Regions from separate parts of the Amycolatopsis speibonae genome, predicted to be linked through region 1. Evidence: predicted binding sites of a transcription regulator. Region 1 holds the regulator's gene; the other holds the start of a gene.
The links. Region 1 encodes HspR, which represses chaperone genes until heat shock. Its sites were predicted from a motif close to ANNTTGAGTNNNNNNNACTCAANNT; they were not measured.

Region 1 (9,591 bases):
TTCAAGGCCTCCAGCGGCATCGACCTCACCAAGGACAAGATGGCGCTCCAGCGCATCCGTGAGGCGGCCGAGAAGGCGAAGATCGAGCTGTCCAGCTCGAACTCCGCGGGCATCAACCTGCCGTACATCACCGTGGACTCGGACAAGAACCCGCTGTTCCTCGACGAGCAGCTCTCCCGCGCCGAGTTCCAGAAGATCACCTCGGACCTGCTGGAGCGCACCCGCAAGCCGTTCAACAACGTCATCCGTGACGCGGGTGTCGCCGTCGGCGACATCGACCACGTCGTGCTCGTGGGTGGTTCCACCCGCATGCCCGCCGTGTCGGACCTGGTCAAGGAGCTGACCGGTGGCCGCGAGCCGAACAAGGGCGTGAACCCGGACGAGGTCGTCGCCGTCGGCGCCGCGCTGCAGGCCGGTGTGCTCAAGGGCGAGGTCAAGGACGTCCTGCTGCTCGACGTGACCCCGCTTTCGCTGGGCATCGAGACCAAGGGCGGCGTGTTCACCAAGCTCATCGAGCGCAACACCACGATCCCGACCAAGCGTTCGGAGATCTTCTCCACCGCGGACGACAACCAGCCGTCGGTGCAGATCCAGGTGTTCCAGGGTGAGCGCGAGATCGCGGCGCACAACAAGAAGCTCGGCATGTTCGAGCTGACCGGTCTCCCGCCCGCCCCGCGTGGCGTGCCGCAGATCGAGGTCACCTTCGACATCGACGCCAACGGCATCGTGCACGTCCTCGCGAAGGACCTCGGCACGAACAAGGAGCAGTCGATGACGATCACCGGTGGCTCCGCGCTGCCGAAGGACGACATCGAGCGCATGGTCAAGGACGCCGAGGCGCACGCCGAGGAGGACAAGCAGCGCCGCGAGGAGGCGGAGACCCGCAACCAGGCGGAGACGCTCGTCTACCAGACCGAGAAGTTCGTCAAGGACAACGAGGACAAGCTGCCCGAGGAACTCAAGGGCAAGGTGAAGTCCGCGATCGACGAGGCCAACGAGGCGCTCAAGGGCACCGACTCGGCGAAGATCCGCGAGTCCATCGAGAAGCTGAACACCGCTTCGCAGGAGCTGGGCACCGCGCTCTACGCCAACGCCACCCCGGGCGCCGAAGGTGCCGCCGGTGAAGGCGCGGCCGGTGCGGCAGGCGCGGGCACCGGTTCGCAGGCCAAGGCGGACGACGTCGTCGACGCCGAGATCGTCGAAGAGGACGAGAAGGACAAGAAGTGACGGGCCGCTACGACGAGACCGAGGGCCGGGGCCCGGAGGAACCGGTGGTCGTGCGGGACCGCAGGCGGATCGATCCGCTGACCGGTGAGGTCCGCCCGCCCGCCCCGGCGCCCGAAGCCCAGGATGGCCCGAAGCACGCCGCTCCCGCCGAAGACACGGTGGAGCCCGTCGAGCCGGTGCCCGCGACCCACGCGGGCCCCGGCCTCGGGGACTCCATCATGGACGATTCGGTGTCGGTGGCCACCGACCTGGAGAAGGAGCTGGCGGAACGCACCGCCGACCTCCAGCGTCTCCAGGCGGAGTACGCCAACTACCGCAAGCGCGTGGACCGCGACCGCGAACAGGTCGTCACCGGCGCCAAGGCGTCGGTCGTCAACGACCTGCTCCCGCTGCTCGACGACCTCGAGCGCGCGGGGCAGCACGGCGACCTGACGGGTGCGTTCAAGGCGGTCGGCGAGAAGCTGGTCGGGAGCCTGCAGCGATCGGGGCTCGAGCCGTTCGGCACCGAGGGCGAGGCCTTCGACCCGAGCGTGCACGAGGCCGTCCAGCACAGCACCTCGCCGGACGTCGCCGGGCCGACGGTCACCACGGTCATGCGACGCGGTTACCGCTTCGGCGAGCGCGTGCTGCGCGCGGCGCTGGTCGGGGTCACCGACCACGAGCCGGGCGCCGCCCCGGCTCCGGCGCCGGCGGCGCAGGACGCCCCGGTGGACCCGCCCGTGGGCGGCGAGCTGCCGCTCGAGGGCGAGCTCTTCGATGAGAACAACCGCTGATCGGCGATACGGCGTGAAAGGAGGAGACGTTCGGTGAGTGCACGGGAATGGATCGGTAAGGACTTCTACCGTGAGCTGGGCGTCTCCTCCGACGCCACCGCGGACGAGATCAAGAAGGCCTATCGCAAGCTGGCCAAGGAGAACCACCCCGACGCCAACGCGGGCAACGCGGAGGCCGAGAAGAAGTTCAAGGCGGTTTCCGAGGCGTACGGCGTCCTTTCCGACACGTCCAAGCGCAAGGAGTACGACGAGGCCCGCCGCCTCTTCGGCTCCGGCGGTCCCGGCGGCTTCGGCTTCCCGGGTGGTGGCGGCGGAAGCGGCGGTTTCGACGTCGGCGACATCTTCGGTCAGTCGGGTGGCCAGCAGCAGGCCGGTTTCGGCGGGCTCGGCGACATCCTCGGCGGTCTCTTCGGCCGCCGCGGCGGCGCGGCGGGTGCCACGGCGAACCGCCCGCAGCGCGGCGCGGACGTGGAGACCGACGTCCGGATCGACTTCACCGAGGCGGTCAAGGGCGCGACCCTGCCGCTGAGGCTGTCGAGCCCGGCGACCTGTTCCACCTGCGGCGGGAACGGCGCGAAGCCGGGGACCTCCCCGAGGACGTGTTCGACCTGCCAGGGCAGCGGGCTGGTCAGCCGGAGCCAGGGCGCGTTCGCGTTCTCCGAGCCGTGCCGCGACTGCCGCGGCCGCGGCACGATCATCGACGACCCCTGCCCGGAATGCGCGGGCGAGGGCGTCAGCACCCGCACCCGCACCCTGACCGTGCGGATCCCGCCGGGCGTCGCCGACGACCAGCGGATCCGGCTGGCGGGCCAGGGCGAACCGGGCAAGGGCGGCGCGCAGCCGGGCGATCTGTACGTCCGCGTGCACGTCGCGCCGCACGCGGTGTTCGGGCGCCAGGACCTCGACCTGACGATCGCCGTGCCGGTGTCCTTCGCGGAACTGGCCCTCGGCGGCACGATCACCGTGCCGACGCTCGAGGGCAAGGTCTCGCTGAAGGTGCCGCAGGGTACGGCGAGTGGTCGCGTGCTTCGCGTGCGCGGCAAGGGAATCGCGAAGCGGGACGGCTCGCAGGGCGACCTGCTGGTCACCCTGCAGGCGGCCATACCGTCCAAACTGGACGACAAGGCCCGTGAAGCGCTGGAGGCCTACGCGGAGGCCATGTCCGAGCACGACCCGCGACCGGAGATCACCGAACTTCTCGAAGGCAGGTGAGCACGATGTTCGGCGGGCTGCCGCACGGTGCGGACGAGGACACCCCGGTGTTCGTCATTTCGGTGGCGGCGCAGCTTTCCGGCCTGCACGCGCAGACCCTGCGGTCCTACGACCGCCATGGTCTCGTGTCGCCGGGCCGGACCTCCGGTGGTGGCCGTCGCTACTCCATGCGGGACATCGCGCTGCTCCGCGAGGTGCAGCGACTGTCCCAAGAGGACGGTGTCAACCTCGCGGGCATCAAGCGGATCATCGAGCTGGAAAACCAGGTCGACGCGCTCCGCGCCCGGATCGCCGAACTGACCGAAGAGCTCACGGCGGCGTACGTCACCGCCGAACAGACGGCCGCGGCCGTGCACGCCTCCTACCGCAAGGATCTCGTTCCCCTGCGGCAGCAGACCGCGCTCGTGGTTTGGAAGCCCAAACCCCGTCGCTGAAAACACGCGTTTAGTCCTCTGAATGCCCTGACCGTGGTCTGGCGCCGGAAGGCGTCCCCGGCATTCAGAGGACTAGACGCGTTTTGGTCGTTCCACGGCCGTTCGTGCACCGAAGCGGAGCCGAAGAGGCAATCCCGCGCTCCCCGGGCTCCACCGGCGTTAGCATCGAGTGGCGCCGACGGTCGTTGCGCCGGAGGGAGCGACGCGCATGGCGGCAGCGTGGCCTGGGGTGCGATTCGTGGTGCTGGGCCCGATGCGGCTGTACCGCCCGGACGGGGTGGCGATCCCCGTGGGAACGCCGAAACAGCAGGCGATGCTGGCCGCGCTGGCGCTCACGCCCGGCACGGCGGTGTCCCTCGGCAGGCTGACCGACACCCTGTGGGACCAGGACCTGCCCGCCCGCGCGGCTTCGACCGTCCGCACCTACGCCTGGAGACTGCGGCGGCTGCTCGCCACCGCCGGCGCCGGCGAAGACGTGCTGGTGTCGGCGGGCGACGGCTACCGGCTCGCCGTGCCGCCCTCGACGGTGGACGCCTCCCGCGCGGGGGAACTCGGTGCACTGGCTCAAGAAGCGCTGTCTTCGGGGGACGCGCACCAGGCCAGACAGGTGTTGTCGGAAGCACTCGCCCTGTGGACCGGCGAACCGCTCGCGGGAGTGCCCGGCCTGTTCGCCGAACAGAGCCGCCGGTGGCTGGACGAGTTGCACACCGCGCTCACCGAGCAGTACCTGGAGGCGGAGCTGAGGCTCGGTCACTACTACGAGGCGCAGCCGCGGCTGACCGGGATGATCGCCGAACATCCGATGCGGGAACGCCTCTACGTCCTGCTGATGCGCGCGCTCTACGGGATGGGCCGCCAGGTCGACGCACTGAGGGTCTTCCAAGACGCCCGCCGTGGCCTGGTGGAGACCCACGGTGTCGAGCCGGGCGCGGAACTGGTCGAGCTGCACGAGCGCATCCTCCGGGGAGAAGACGTCGTCGCGCCCGCCCCGCCGCAGGTGACCCTCTCTCCGCCCGCCGGACAGGAGGAGCCGCCGGGCCGATGGCGGCCGATCCCGGCGCAGCTCCCGCCCGATCTGCCGGACTTCACCGGCAGGCAGGACCAGCTCTCGGCCCTGCGGACGGTGCTGGAGACCGCCGACGGGCGGGCACCGGCGATGCTGGCGATCACCGGGATGAGCGGCGTCGGCAAGACCACCCTCGCGGTGCGTCTGGCACACGAGATCCGCGAGCGCTATCCGGACGGGCAGCTGCACGTCGATCTCGGCGACCTCGACCAGGTCGGGGAGCCGGTGACCGGCCCCGACCTGCTGGAACTGCTGCTCGCCGGGCTGGGTGTGCCGTCGAACCGGTCGCCGGGGAGCCTCGCCGAGCGGCGCGGGCTGTGGCGTTCGCTTCTCGACGGCCGCCGGTTGCTCATCGTGCTCGACAACGTCGCCGACGCCGCGCAGATCCGCGACGCGCTGCCCGGTACGCCCGGCTGCGCGGTCCTGATCACCAGCCGCGCCAGACTCGACGGCCTGCCCCTGCTCACCCAGGTCAACCTCGACGTCTTCAGCCCGGATGAGGCGCTCGAACTGGTGCGTCGGGGGGTCGGCGCGCGACGGCTGGAAGCGGAACCGGACGATGCCCTCGACCTCGTCACCGCCTGTGGCCTGCTTCCCCTGGCGGTGCGGATCGTGGCCTCGCGTCTCGCGGCGCGGCCGCACTGGACCCTGCGGTCCATGGTCGAACGCCTGCGGGACGAGCGCCGCCGGATCGCCGAGCTGCGGGCCGGGCCCCTCGCCATCGAGGCGGTCTTCGAAGTCGCGTACCGGCAGCTCGCCGAGCCGCTCGCCCAGGATTTCGTGCTGCTCACCGCTGTCGCCGGGGGCGAGTTCACGCTGCCGGAAGCGGCGGCGGTCCTCGGCGTGCCCCCGGCCGAGGCCGAAACGCGGCTGGAGGTGCTGGTCGACGCGTCCATTTTGGACGGTACGGTGCCCGGCCGGTTCCGCGTCCACGAGCTCCTGGTCTCGTTCGGCCGCGGCCGTGATCGCGACGCGGACGGCGAATTGGCCGCGCTCGATCGGCTGCTGTCGCTGTTGACGGCCACGGCGCGCACCGCGTTCGCGCACGCCGTGCCCGGCGATCCCACCGGGGACGTGCTCGGTCCGCGCTCGCCCAGCACAGCCGGGACGCCGATCGCCGACCTGCGGGCGGCGAGGGACTGGGCGTCGGCGGCCGGGGACACCGTGGTGGCGGTCTGCGCGCGAGTCGTCGAAATCGGCTCGGTTCCGCTCCTGGGCACCGCGATCGACCTGCTCATCGCGATGAGCCCGTTCGCCGTGGAAGCCGGGGCGCGAAGGCTGGACGCCGCCGCGGGCACCCTCGCGAGAGCGGCCGCCCGTGTTCCCGAACCGGCGGGGCCGGGACGGCGGGCGCGCCACCGCCTCCTCGGCCGGGCCGAATTCCTGTGCAGCACCGTCGCGTTGCGCACGGGGACGCACACCGACGTCGAGGCCCACGCCCGGCGCGCGGTGACCGCCGCGACCGAGGCCGACGACCCGGCGATCCTCCGGCAGGCGCTCAACAACCTCGGCCTGGCCGCCCAGCTCCGGCACGACTACCGGCTCGCGGTCCGGTGTTTCGAGCGGTCCGCCGAACTCGCGCGGCGGCTCGGGCACGGCTCCGGCGCGGTGACCAGCAGCCTGAACTCGGCGCACGCCCTGCTGCGCGGTGGCGACCCGGCGAACGTCCTCGCCGTCTGCGAGTCGGCGCTCGCCGTGGCGCGGGAGATCGGTGACGCGCCGGGGATCGGCTACGCGCTCTACGTGCTCGGGCTCGCGAACCACGCGCTCGAACGCTACGAAGCCGCGTCCGCGCACTTCACCACGTGCGTCGAGAGCTGCCTGGCGGCCGGCATCCGGGACCGGGCGGCGCACGCGCTCTTCCGGCTCGCCGAGACCTTGCTGGCACTGGGGCGGGCCGAAGAGGCGGCTGCCGAGGCCCGGTCGGCGTTGCGGCTCTGCGAGGAGCTCGGCACCCGGCGGGACCAGGCCAACGCGCTGCTCGTGCTCGGAAAAGCCCTTGCCGCGCTGGGAAACCCGTGCGAAGCCGAAGTCCGATTGCACCAGGCCCATACGCATTTCGTCGCGCTCAACCTGCCCGAAGCCGACGACACGGCACGGGCGATCGAAGAGCTTTCGAACAACGCGCGCTGACGTCTCAGCTGGCCCCCTGCGGCGGTGGCGGCGCCGAAATGGTGTTGTTCCAGTTCACTTCGCCTTCGGACGCGTTCGCCTGGCCGATGGCCTGACCCTGCGCCAGGTACCCGGCCGCGGCCAGGAACGCCGCGGCGGCCAGCAGGAGCACCGTTCCGCGCCGGGAGCGCGTCCGGTCGTTGTCTTCCACGATCACGCCCCCGAGTTTCGCGAGTCCCGATCTACGTCGGATCTACGGCCGATGGACGGCGGCTGCGAGCGGACGCAGAACCGGTGTAGATCCGGCGTCGTGATCATCGGTGGTGCCAAGGCGCCGTCCCGCCGGACTCCGGCCGGGACGACGTCGCCGGACCAGGTAAGGAGCAAGTGCATGAACGCGAATCTGGTGACCGCCGAGCAGCTGCTGAAGGTCGAGGCCATCGTGACCGGTCTCCGGGAGCTGGACGCCACCGCCGACGGGCACGAGGCGCTGGCCATGGCGCAGGCGGGCTTCACCCACCCGGACGACATGTAAGCAGCGGAACGAGGCCGGGCCGGGGAGCGATCCCCGGCCCGGGCCACGAGGAGGCCGGATTGCTCACCGCCGATTCCGTCGCTCTGCTGCTGCGCCGGTTCGCCGAGGTCGGCGCGCGGGCCTCGGACTCCTACGGTCCGCGTTCGCAGGCGAGGGTCTTCGTCCTCTACGAAGAGCTGATCGCGCTGCGGACGGTGCTGACCGCGGACCCGGGTGAGGAGCGCGTCGCCCGGCGGGTCCGCGAGCTGCGGGAGCTGATCGGCCAGGCCTATCTCGCCTCCGCCGGGGGCGCGCCACCACCGCGACGCACGGTGCTGGAACTGGATCCGCCGTTGCTGGAGTTCGACCGCGCACTGTTCGAGGAGCGCTATCGCCCGGTCGCCGGCGCCGTCCTCGCGGACACGATCGAACTGCGGGATCCGGTGGAACCGTTGCGCCGGTTGACTTCCGGCGTGTCCTACATGTTCGTCGTCGACGACGAAGACCGGCTGCTGGTCTGGACGAGGCCGTTCGAACTCGCTGATCTGATCTTCGGCCGCAACCGCGCCACCGTCGACGGCGTCCCCGTGGCGCATCCGATGCTGGTGCCCGACCGGCTGCTCGCCCGCGCGGCGGGCGAGATCGTGCTCATCGGCGGCGACCGGGTCTCGATGGTCGTCGCCAACACGAAGTCCGGGCACTTCCAGCCGCCCCTGCAGTCGGTGGCGGTGGTGCGGGAGACCTTCCGCCGGGTCTTCGGGCTGACCGACGCGGACGCGGACGTCTTCCATCTCTTCCCGCCCGCTTCGCTGGACGAAAGGACGGCCCGATGACCCGGATCGTGGGTGTCGAGCACGAAAGCAAATGGGCGCTGGACCGCGCTTCGGCCGCCGTGAATCCGATGCGGTGGCTCGATTCCCCGCCGGTCCGCGCGAACCTCACCGGGCTCACCGAGACGGTCACCGCGACCCAGGGCATCGTCTACCTCGACGACGCCGAGCGCAGCCTCACCACCGCCGGCCACTCGCTGCGCGTCGCCGCCAACCAAGGGCGGCTGGCCGGGATCGGCTGGATCGGGGTCAAACAGACGGTGGTCTGGGAAGGCCGCCGGGACGCGCTGGAGATCTCCGAGCGGATCGAACCCGGCGAGCTGTCCGCCGTCCTGACCGCCGGGGAAGTCCTGCCGTTGCGCCATCTCCGGTCCCTCGGCCTGGTGCGGGGACCGCTGGAGACGGTGGGGGTCACCAGCCAGCGGCGGATCAAACGGTTCGGCGAACTCGACGGCGGCCATCCGTGCGTGTTCAGCGTCGACCTCGTCGAGTTCCGCGGGCCGGACGGCGACATCACGCCGATCGGCGAGTACGCCTGCCTGGAGGTCGAGGTCAACGAATCCTCGCTCACCTGCCTGGAGGCACTGGACGACTTCTGCGCGGCCGTCGACGCGTGGATCGGCTCACCGCGGGAATCGCGGACCAAGGCGCAGCTCGCGGTCGCGGCGGCGGACGCGGCGCGACCCGGGCGATGACCGCCGTCGCCACCGAGGGCAAGGAGCGGCTCGGACGACCGTTCTGGTGGCTGTGGGCCGGGCAGTCGCTGTCCGGGCTCGGCGGCACGGCACAGTCGCTCGCCCTGCCGCTGTGGGTGCTGCAGGTGACCGGTTCCGCGAGCCTGACCGGAGGCGCGTTCGTCGTCCAACTGCTGCCCAGGGTGCTGTTCTCCCCGTGGGCGGGCGTGCTCGCCGACCGGTTCGACCGGCGCGGGCTGTCCATCGTGCTCAATCTCGTCGCCGGGGCGATCACCCTCGTGCTGCTGCTCGCGGTGAGCCTGCGGAACATCCCGCTCTACTACGTACTGGCCGTGCTGCTGGGCACGGTCAGCACGCTGAGCTCGGCGGTGCTGCCGAGCCTGACTCCCGCACTGGTGCCCGCCTCCCGCCTGGCCGCCGCCGACGCCGCGCAGGAGGTGACGAACGGCGCGATCCTCGCGCTCGGTCCGCTGCTGGGGGCGGCCGTCGCGGTCGGCCTCGGCTTTTCCGGCGCGGTGGCGGTCAACGCGGCGAGCTTCGTGCTCGCGGCGCTGCTCACCCTGCCGGTGCCACGGCAGAAGGCCGCCGTGCGCGAACGCCGCCACCCCTTCGCCATGCTGCGCGACGGCCTGCGTTCCTTGACCGGAGACCGGTTGCTGCGCACGGCGGTGCTGGCGGAAGCGGCACTTTTCGCCTCTCTCGGTGCGGTACCGCAGTTCGCGGTGATC
Region 2 (9,591 bases), on a different contig from region 1:
CGCGGCCGCGGCGGCGATGCCCATGGTGAGTACTGCGAAGGTGTAGACGCGGAACCGCCGCTCGTCGGTACGAGCCTCCGTAACGGCGCCTCCCTTGCCCGGCGCCGCCTGTGCGGCGCTCCCGGGCCTGCCGTTCGTGTCCGGCATCCGACCTTCCTTCCCGGCTGCCCAACCGGTCTTGTCCTACCGCGACCTCGGGGACGAGGGCAATACAGTACCCCGGAGGGCGTACCCAAGTCCCATTCGAGACAGTATGAGATCACCCCAGGGTTAACAATGGGCGCGTCGCGCTGACCTGCGTGGACCAAGGGGTGAAATGGGAGCGATATTCGCGTTCCCTCCGACTACCGGAAGTCACCTGGCGCCACGGCGGAGCCAATCTCGTGAAGTTCCCGGCGGACCCGTCAGTGTCGGCCGGCAGGGGCTTGAATAGTCCTATGAATAGCCACGCCATCGCCGCCGGGCATGCCGAGCGGCTCGCCACCGTGGACGCCCTGCTCCCGGAAATGCCTGCACTGGAGCCTGCCGAGGGCTCCGTGTCACTCTCCGCGACAGCAGGCGACTCGGCCGCCGCCGGATTGTCGGTACGGACTGAAGCGGGCCCCGATTCTGTTGACTCTCCGTGGCGGGCGCTCGTCGAACATCGCCTCGAAGCTCGGCTCACCGGACCTCGTCCGGAAGCGGCCCTTGACGCATTACTCACCCGATGGGATGAACATCTGAAGGCGGTCGCCCCACCTGGGGATGTCGAAACGGCGGCGACCGTGGTGCGGCCGAGCCGGGATTCGCCCGGCTCGGCCGAATTGCTGCGCCGCGGATTCGCTCCGGTGCTGGTGATCGCGGTCCGCCCGGCCGACCGGCTCGCCGTGACGGGACCGCCCGCCACTCCCGGAGTGCACATCCGGCCCGCCGAAGCGGATGATCTCGAAACCGCCGTCGGGCTGGAGCTTGAATTGCAGCGCTATGACGCGCAGTTCGGTTCGGTCACGTTGCGCGAGGGCGCGGAGGAAGCGATCACCGCGGACCTGTCGAAACAGCTGGGGCGGGAAAACCCGACGTTGTGGATCGCCGAGCTGTACGGGCGCCCGCTGGGCATGGTGCGGGTGCAGTTCCCCGGCGAGACGGCGTGGATCGGCGGCCGGGTCGCGGCCGAGAAGGTCGGCTACCTGTCGTCGCTGGCGGTGGCCGAACCGGCGCGGTCGAGCGGGGTGGGGTCGGCGCTCGCCGCGCACGCGCACCAGGTCTTCGACGAATGCGGGACCGAAGCCGTGCTGCTGCACCACGCGCTGGCCAATCCGCGCTCGACACCGTTCTGGTACGCGCAGGGCTACCGGCCGCTCTGGACGTACTGGCAGCGGCGGCCGGCGGTGTACTGATCCCGATAGGCTCTTCCCTGGGAGATCAGGGGGTTTTCTGTGACCAGGGACGATGACGCGGCCCCGGTGGCGCCGACCGGGGTCGACACCGAAAAGCCGTCCGCGGCGAGGATCTACGACTGGTTTCTCGGCGGGACCCACAACTGGGCTGTCGACCGCGAGTTCGCCCGCGCGCTGGAACGGCAGTGGCGGTGGGTGAAGCCGGGCGCGCAGCACAACCGCGAGTACATGAATCGCGTCGTGCGCGCGGCGCTGAACGCCGGGATCCGGCAGTTCGTCGATCTGGGGTCCGGTGTCCCGACAGCCGGGAACGTGCACGAGATCGTCCAGGAAGAGCTGGAGCCGGGCGATGAGGCGAAGGTCGTATACGTCGACTACGAGCCTGTAGCGGTGGCGCACGCGGAGTTGATCCTCGAACGGCACGAGGCGACCGACTGGGCCGGGATCGTCCACGCGGACATGCGGCGACCGAAGGACGTCCTGCGGCATCCGGAGACGCGGCGGCTGATCGATTTCTCGCAGCCCGTCTGCCTGATGATGATGGCCGTGCTGCATTTCGCCGGACCGCACGACGATCCGCCCGCGCTGGTCGCGACCTATCGGAACGCGCTGGCGCCGGGCAGTTGGCTGGGGCTTTCGCATATGAGCTTCGGCGGCAAGACCGGTGAGGACGCCGACGGGCTCCGCTGGATGGTCGAGCAGTACCGGAAGACGAGCAACCCGGTGTGGATGCGGGACCGCGAAGAGATCGAGCCGCTCTTCGGGGACTGGCCGCTGCTGGAGCCCGGCGTCGTCCATCTGCCCGAGTGGCGCCCAGTCCGGGAGCTGCGGCGAGACGAGGAAGGTGCCCGGCCGTTCGCCTGGTGCGGGGTCGCCACCCACCCCTGACGTCCGACCTCTGCCGCCGTCGCGTCGCGTTTAGCCCACTAAACGCGACGCGTTGGGGCGCAGAGGTCGGAGGGGTGGGTGATCGCTGACGGCGAACGCGGAAAGGAAACAAACGGGTCGATCGGAGAGTTGAGCTAGTCAGACTCAACTAACCGAGGAGTGCACAGATGACCGACAACCGCCTCCTGCCCGTCCTCCCGCTCGATGACGACGTCGTGCTGCCGGGCATGATCGTCCCGCTCGACCTCGCCGACACGGAGACGCGCGCCGCGGTGGAGTCCGCCCAGGCCAACACGCCTGCCCAGGCTTCCTTCCCGGGGATCCGGTCCGGCGCCGGCGCCAAGGCCGAAGTGCTGATCGTCCCCCGCGTCCACGGCGAGTACGCCGAACTCGGCACCATCGCGACGGTCGAGCGCATCGGCCGCGTGCCCGGCGGCAAGACCGCGGTCCTGCTGCGCGGCACCCGCCGCGCCGTCGTCGGCCGCATCGCCGACGGTCCCGGCGCCGCCCGCTGGGTCCACGCCGAAGTCGCCACCGAGACCACCGACGACAACTCCGCGAAGCTCGCGTCCGAGTACAAGAGCGTCGTCCTCGCGATCCTCCAGCAGCGCGGCGGCTGGCAGATGATCGACGCCGTCCAGGAGGTCGAGGACCCGTCCGCGCTCGCCGACCTCGCGGGCAACTCGTCGTACCTGAACACCGAGCAGAAGCTCGAACTGCTCTCCGCGCTCGACGTCTCGGCGCGGCTCGAAAAGGCTCTCGAATGGAGCCGCGAGCAACTGGCCGAGCTCGAGGTCACCGACACGATCCGCAAGGACGTCCAGGAGGGCATGGAGAAGCAGCAAAAGGAGTTCCTGCTGCGCCGCCAGCTCGAAGCGATCCGCAAGGAGCTGGGCGAACTCGACGGCACCGCCAATGACGACGACTACCGCGCCCGCGTCGAGGCAGCCGAACTGCCGGACGCGGTCAAGAAGGCCGCACTGTCCGAAGTGGACAAACTGGAGCGGACCTCCGACCAGTCCCCCGAGGGTGGCTGGATCCGTACCTGGCTGGACACCGTCCTCGAACTGCCGTGGAACGAGCGCACCACCGACGTCCACGACATCGCCGCCGCACGCGACATCCTCGACGCCGATCACGCCGGTCTCGACGACGTGAAGGAACGCATCATCGAGTACCTGGCCGTCCGCAAGCGTCGTGCGGAGTCCGGTCTGGGTCCGGTCGGCGGACGCCGTTCGGGCGCCGTGCTGGCCCTCGCCGGCCCTCCCGGGGTCGGCAAGACCTCACTCGGCGAGTCCGTGGCGAAGGCGATGGGGCGCAAGTTCGTCCGCGTCGCGCTCGGCGGCATCCGCGACGAGGCGGAGATCCGCGGGCACCGCCGCACCTACGTCGGCGCACTGCCCGGCCGGATCGTCCGCGCCATCAAGGAAGCGGGCTCGATGAACCCGGTCGTGCTGCTCGACGAGATCGACAAGGTCGGCGCCGACTACCGAGGCGACCCGACGGCCGCGCTGCTGGAGGTGCTGGACCCGGAGCAGAACCACACGTTCCGCGACCACTACCTCGAGGTCGAGCTGGACCTGTCCGACGTCGTGTTCCTCGCGACGGCGAACGCGCTCGAGACCATCCCCGGCCCGCTGCTGGACCGCATGGAGCTGGTCACCCTCGACGGCTACACCGAGCACGAGAAGGTCATCATCGCCCGCGACCACCTGCTCCCCCGCGAGTTGGACCGCGCCGGACTCGGCAAAGAAGACGTCACGCTGACCGACGGCGCGTTCAGCCGCATCGCGGCCGAGTACACGCGGGAAGCCGGCGTACGCAACGCGAACCGGACCATCGCGAAGGTGCTGCGCAAGGTGGCGACCAAGGTCGCGCTGGACGAGGTCGCGCTGCCGCTGACGATCGACGCCGACGGGCTCGAGACCTACCTCGGGCGCCCACGGCACCTGCCGGAGTCCTCGCTGCCCGCGTCGACCCAGCGCACGTCGACGCCGGGTGTGGCGACCGGTCTGGCGGTGACCGGCGCCGGCGGCGACGTCCTCTACATCGAGGCGTCGCTGGCGGATCCGGAGTCCGGCTCGACCGGGCTGGCCCTGACCGGTCAGCTGGGCGACGTGATGAAGGAGTCGGTGCAGATCGCGTTGTCGTACCTGCGCTCGCACGGCGCGGAGCTGGAACTCCCGGTCGGCGACCTGAAGGACCGCGGCATCCACGTGCACGTCCCCGCGGGCGCTGTCCCCAAGGACGGGCCGAGTGCCGGCATCACGATGACGACCGCGCTGGCGTCCCTGCTTTCGGGCCGGGTCGTGAAATCGGACGTCGCGATGACCGGTGAGGTGTCGCTGACCGGGCGGGTGCTGCCGATCGGCGGGGTCAAGCAGAAGCTGCTGGCCGCGCACCGGGCCGGGATGAAGACGGTGATCATCCCGCAGCGCAACGAGCCGGACCTCGACGACGTCCCGGCCGAAGTCCTGGCGCAGCTGGACGTCCACGCCGTGGCGAACGTCCGCGACGTACTGGACATCGCGCTGGCCCCGGCGACGGCTCCGGTCGCCCAAGCGGCGTAACGGCGCGAGGCCGAAGCCCCGGATCCTGCCCAGGGTCCGGGGCTTTCGGCGTTCCGGATCCGGACGAACCCGGACATTAATCGCCCTTAAATTTCATATCACGGTTTGATAACGTAGATTCCGTGCCACCCAGCCGGGTGCCGCCCCTGAACCTTGAGAGGGCAAGGTCATGAGTCACGGAATCCTGCCGCCCCTGCGGCCTAGGCGAAGCTGCGTTTCGGCCGGTCAGCTCGTTTGCCTGAGCATTCTCACCGTATTCACCACGGCGCTGACCTTCGCCGGTACGAGTGCGCCGATCGCGGCGGGGATCGCGATCACCCTGTTCGGCGCCGTCCTCCGCCCCGTGCCCGCACGGGCACGCCGATGAACACCACCCTCACCGAGGAATCGGAATTCATGGCGCGGCTGCGTGAACTCCGTGACCGAAGCGGCCTCAGCATCCGCGCGCTGGCCGCCGCGACCGGTCAGTCCCGGAGCACCCTGGCCGACACGTTGGCCCGGAACACCTTGCCCGGCAACGAAAACCAGATGCGAGTCCTGGTACGCGCCCTGCTCCGGGCCGTTCCCGGAGAGCCCGGGCTCGACGAGTACCTCGCCGACTGGCGTCACCTGATCGGACGCCGTCACCACCGCAATGGCGGACGCGCGCCGCTCGACCGAATACTCGTCGCCTTGGAAATCGCCGAACAACGCGGCGGCGCCGAAGCCCCAGGCCTTCGCAAAGCGAAAGAAATAGTGTTGATCGAGGCTTCCCTACGAAAGTTCCCTCCCCCCGGCGAATACGCCGCGAATTCACCTGGAAGTCCCGTTCCGCCCGTAACCTCCCCTCCGCTCCTTCCCGCACCACCACATCAGCGGAGGCACGAGTGAAGCGACGGAATTTCCTGCGCGCGGCCGTGGTCGGCGCCGGCGTCACGGCGTTCGGAAACAGGCTCTCGGGGGCGGCCCTCGCGGCGCCCGCGCAGAACGGACCCAGCCCGTACGGCGCGCTCCAGGCGGCCGACGCGAACGGGATCCGGCTGCCCGCCGGATTCACCAGCCGCGTGATCGCGCGGTCCGGCCAGAAGGTCGCGAGCACCGGTTACACCTGGCACAGCGCGCCGGACGGCGGCGCCGTGTTCGCCGACGGCAGCGGCTGGATCTACGTGTCGAACTCGGAGATCACGCCGGGTGGCGGTGCCAGCGCGGTCAAATTCGACGCGAGCGGGACCATCACCGGCGCTCACCGAGTCCTGGCGAACACTCGCCAGAACTGCGCGGGCGGCAAGACTCCTTGGAACACTTGGCTTTCCTGTGAGGAGATCGACCTCGGCTTCGTCTACGAATGCCAGCCGAACGGGCCGGCCTCGGCCGCGGTCCAGCGGCCCGCGATGGGGAAGTTCAAGCACGAGGCCGCGGCGGCGGACCCGGTGCGCAAGGCCGTCTACCTGACCGAGGACACCACGGACGGCTGCTTCTACCGGTTCGTCCCGACGACCTGGGGCGATCTCTCCGCCGGGACGCTGCAGGTGCTGAAGGCGGGCACGGCGACGTCGGGCAGCTTCACCTGGGCGAACGTGCCCGACCCCGACGGCTCCCCCACCCCCACACGCAACCAGGTGTCCGGCGCGAAGCGGTTCACCGGGGGCGAAGGACTGCACTACGCCAACGACACCGCGTGGTTCACCACCAAGGGCGACAACCGCGTCTGGCAGCTCAACCTGGCGAACAGCACTTACGAACTGGCCTACGACGACTCCCTGGTCAGCCCGGGCTCGGCGCCACTGACCGGCGTCGACAACCTCACCGGGACCTCTTCGGGTGACCTGTACGTCGCCGAAGACGGCGGCAACATGGAGATCTGCGTCATCACGCCGAACGACATCGTGGCGCCGTTCCTGCGGATCAGCGGCCAGAGCTCGTCGGAGATCTGCGGTCCCGCGTTCACCCCGGCGGGGAACCGGCTGTACTTCTCGTCGCAGCGCGGCACCTCCGGCTCGTCCTCCGGCGGGATCACCTACGAGGTCACCGGCCCCTTCCGGTCCTGAGGCAGCCAGGTGGGGCGCCTGGCCAGGCGCCCCACCACCGTCACACATCGGTGCGGCTCTTCTCGCGAACGCGGCTGACCACGAAGAGCGTCAGGGCGATCGCGACGGCGGCGATCACGAAGTACTGGAAGAACCCGGCGTACTCGTCCACCAGGTGCCAGCTCTCCCCGAGGGCGTAACCGGCCATGACGAACACGGTGTTCCAGATCAGGCTGCCCAGCGTGGTCAGGGCCAGGAACCGCCAGAACGGCATCCGCTCGATCCCGGCGGGCAGGGAGATGAGGCTGCGGAAGATCGGCACCATCCGGCCGAAGAACACCGCCTTGGTGCCGTGCTTCTGGAACCAGGCTTCGGTCTTGTCGAAGTCGGAGGCCTTGACCAGCGGGATCTTCGCCATCCAGCGGCGCGTGCGGTCGCGGCCCAGCAGCAGGCCGAGGTAGTAGACGATGATCGCGCCGGCGACCGATCCGAAGGTCGTCCACACCAGTGCCTCCGCCAGGGTGAACGTGCCCTGGCTGGCGGAGAACCCGGCGAGCGGCAGGACCAGTTCGCTGGGGATCGGCGGGAACAGGTTGTCCAGCCCGACGATGATCGCGGCTCCCGGACCGCCCAGTGCGTCCATCAGCGAGACCGCCCAGCCGGCGAGGCCGCCCATCGGTTCGCTGGCGGCTTGGGCGAGGAGGAGATTCATGGCGGCCTTTCGTGGTCGTCTGCAGGTATCAACGAACGTACGAATTGCCCGGGTTCCACACCCTGCGGTGAAGCGGCACAGATCACTGAGGAAAACCGCAGTACCGATCTTCGGGTGCCCCGCTAACCTGGCGTTATGCCTGTTCCGGCCGCTGTGCGCAACTATCTGCGCAAGATGCTCCGCGGCACGCTGGGCCTGGCGATCGGCTCCGTGACCGCGTTCGCGGAGCTCTTCTATGTCCTCTTCGGCGGCGCCGCGCTCGCGATCCCCGCGCTGCGGGAGCCTGTCTTCGCCGGCGCCCACGTCCTGTCCGAAGTGGAACGGCGACGGCTGGAGAAGTACTTCGGCAATCGGAACGCCATGGATTACACCGACAGCCGCGCGATGGCCTATCTAGTCCCGCGGTGCGTCATCGGGCTGGTCTGTGCCGGGATCTTCGTGATGATCCTGCTGGGCGCCGGATCCGGAGTGATCATCGCCTATCAGCTGTTCAATGGTCAGTCTCCCGGAGGCGGCGCGCCTGCCGACTGGTACGACCCCGTCACCACTGCACTCTTCGGCGCGTTGCTTGTTTTCCTTGCCCTGCAAGGGCTTCTCGGGGCCGCGACGTTGGACGAGAAGCTGGCCCGACACTTTTTCGGGCCCAGCAAACAGGAAACGTTGCGCCGCCGGGTCTCCGAGCTCGCGACCAGCCGAGCGGAGGTGGTCGAGGCGGTCAACGACGAGCGCCGCCGGATCGAACGGGACCTGCATGACGGCGTCCAGCAGCGGCTCGTCGCGCTCGGGATGCTGCTCGGCCGGGCGCGGCGCGCGGGCGATCCGGACCACGCGTCGGATCTGCTCCGTCAGGCACACGAGGAGTCCCAGCGCGCCCTCGAAGACCTGCGCGAGGTCTCGTGGCGGGTGTATCCGATCGCGCTGGACTCGGACGGACTGCACCCCGCGCTGGAGGCGCTCGCGGAACGCTCCGGCGTGCCGGTCCACCTGCGTGTCGACCTGCCGGAACGGCCACCGGCGGCCATCGAGACGGTCGTCTACTTCGTCGCGTCCGAGGCGGTCACCAATACGATCAAGCACGCCGCGGCGACGCGGATCGACATCGAGGCCGAACGGGACGGGGACAGGGTGCGGGTGCGGATCACCGACGACGGCACGGGCGGCGCGAGGGAGTCCGGCGGCGGTCTCTCCGGCCTCGCGCGGCGCGTCGCGGCGGCGGACGGGGAGTTCGCCGTGGACAGCCCGCCCGGCGGCCCGACAGTGGTGACGGCGGTACTGCCGTGCGAGTGATCCTCGCCGAGGACTCGACCCTGCTGCGCGAGGGGCTGGTCCGGCTGCTGATCGAAGAGGGACACGACGTCGTGGCGTCGGTCGGCGACGGCGAAGCGCTCCTCTCGACGACGGCCGCCTATCAGCCGGATGTGGTCGTCACCGACGTCCGCATGCCGCCCACCCACACCGACGAGGGCCTTCGCGCGGCGCTTGAGATCCGGAAACGCTGGCCGGGGATCGGGGTCCTGGTGCTCTCGCAGTACGTCGAGAAGCGCTACGCCGCCGAGCTGATCACCGGCGACGGTGAACGCGTCGGCTATCTCCTGAAGGACCGGGTCGCCCAGGTGGGCGAATTCCTGGACGCGCTCGACCGGGTCGCCGCGGGCGGGGCGGCGTTCGATCCGGAGGTGGTCCGGCGGCTGCTCGCGCGGACCACGCACACCGATCCACTCGCGAAGCTGACCGGCCGCGAGCGCGAAGTGCTGGAGAAAATGGCTCAGGGCCACACGAACGCCGGGATCGCCGAGTCGCTGTACGTGTCGCAGAGCGCCGTCGAGAAGCACGTGAACGCCCTCTTCGACAAGCTCGGCCTGACCAACACCGTCGGCTACAGCCGTCGCGTCCTGGCGATCCTGCGCTACCTCGGCTCCTGACCGCGAGTTGACAGGCAAGTGACGGCTTGCCTATAACTGAGTCGTGGACGGCGACCTGTTCAAGGCGATCGGCGACGCGACGCGACGCACCATCCTGGACGAGCTGACCGAAAAGGA

Region 2: a site for HspR is predicted at 2,391-2,415, ahead of lon (endopeptidase La). Genes of this name have one in related genera too.

What each region holds. Positions count from the first base shown of each region.
Region 1 is NZ_JBHRWK010000004.1:38,780-48,370, forward strand. It holds gene dnaK (molecular chaperone DnaK) at 1-1,227, shown strand, start outside; gene grpE (nucleotide exchange factor GrpE) at 1,224-2,000, shown strand; gene dnaJ (molecular chaperone DnaJ) at 2,034-3,212, shown strand; gene ACFOSH_RS01680 (heat shock protein transcriptional repressor HspR) at 3,218-3,646, shown strand; gene ACFOSH_RS01685 (AfsR/SARP family transcriptional regulator) at 3,855-6,845, shown strand; gene ACFOSH_RS01690 (hypothetical protein) at 6,850-7,041, opposite strand; gene ACFOSH_RS01695 (hypothetical protein) at 7,216-7,359, shown strand; gene ACFOSH_RS01700 (hypothetical protein) at 7,419-8,171, shown strand; gene ACFOSH_RS01705 (hypothetical protein) at 8,168-8,863, shown strand; gene ACFOSH_RS01710 (MFS transporter) at 8,860-9,591, shown strand, end outside.
Region 2 is NZ_JBHRWK010000014.1:504,180-513,770, reverse strand. It holds gene ACFOSH_RS10520 (putative bifunctional diguanylate cyclase/phosphodiesterase) at 1-147, opposite strand, end outside; gene ACFOSH_RS10515 (GNAT family N-acetyltransferase) at 438-1,376, shown strand; gene ACFOSH_RS10510 (SAM-dependent methyltransferase) at 1,416-2,264, shown strand; gene lon (endopeptidase La) at 2,432-4,834, shown strand; gene ACFOSH_RS10500 (hypothetical protein) at 5,004-5,201, shown strand; gene ACFOSH_RS10495 (helix-turn-helix domain-containing protein) at 5,198-5,704, shown strand; gene ACFOSH_RS10490 (alkaline phosphatase PhoX) at 5,701-6,861, shown strand; gene ACFOSH_RS10485 (DedA family protein) at 6,902-7,552, opposite strand; gene ACFOSH_RS10480 (sensor histidine kinase) at 7,688-8,839, shown strand; gene ACFOSH_RS10475 (response regulator) at 8,830-9,474, shown strand; gene ACFOSH_RS10470 (ArsR/SmtB family transcription factor) at 9,518-9,591, shown strand, end outside.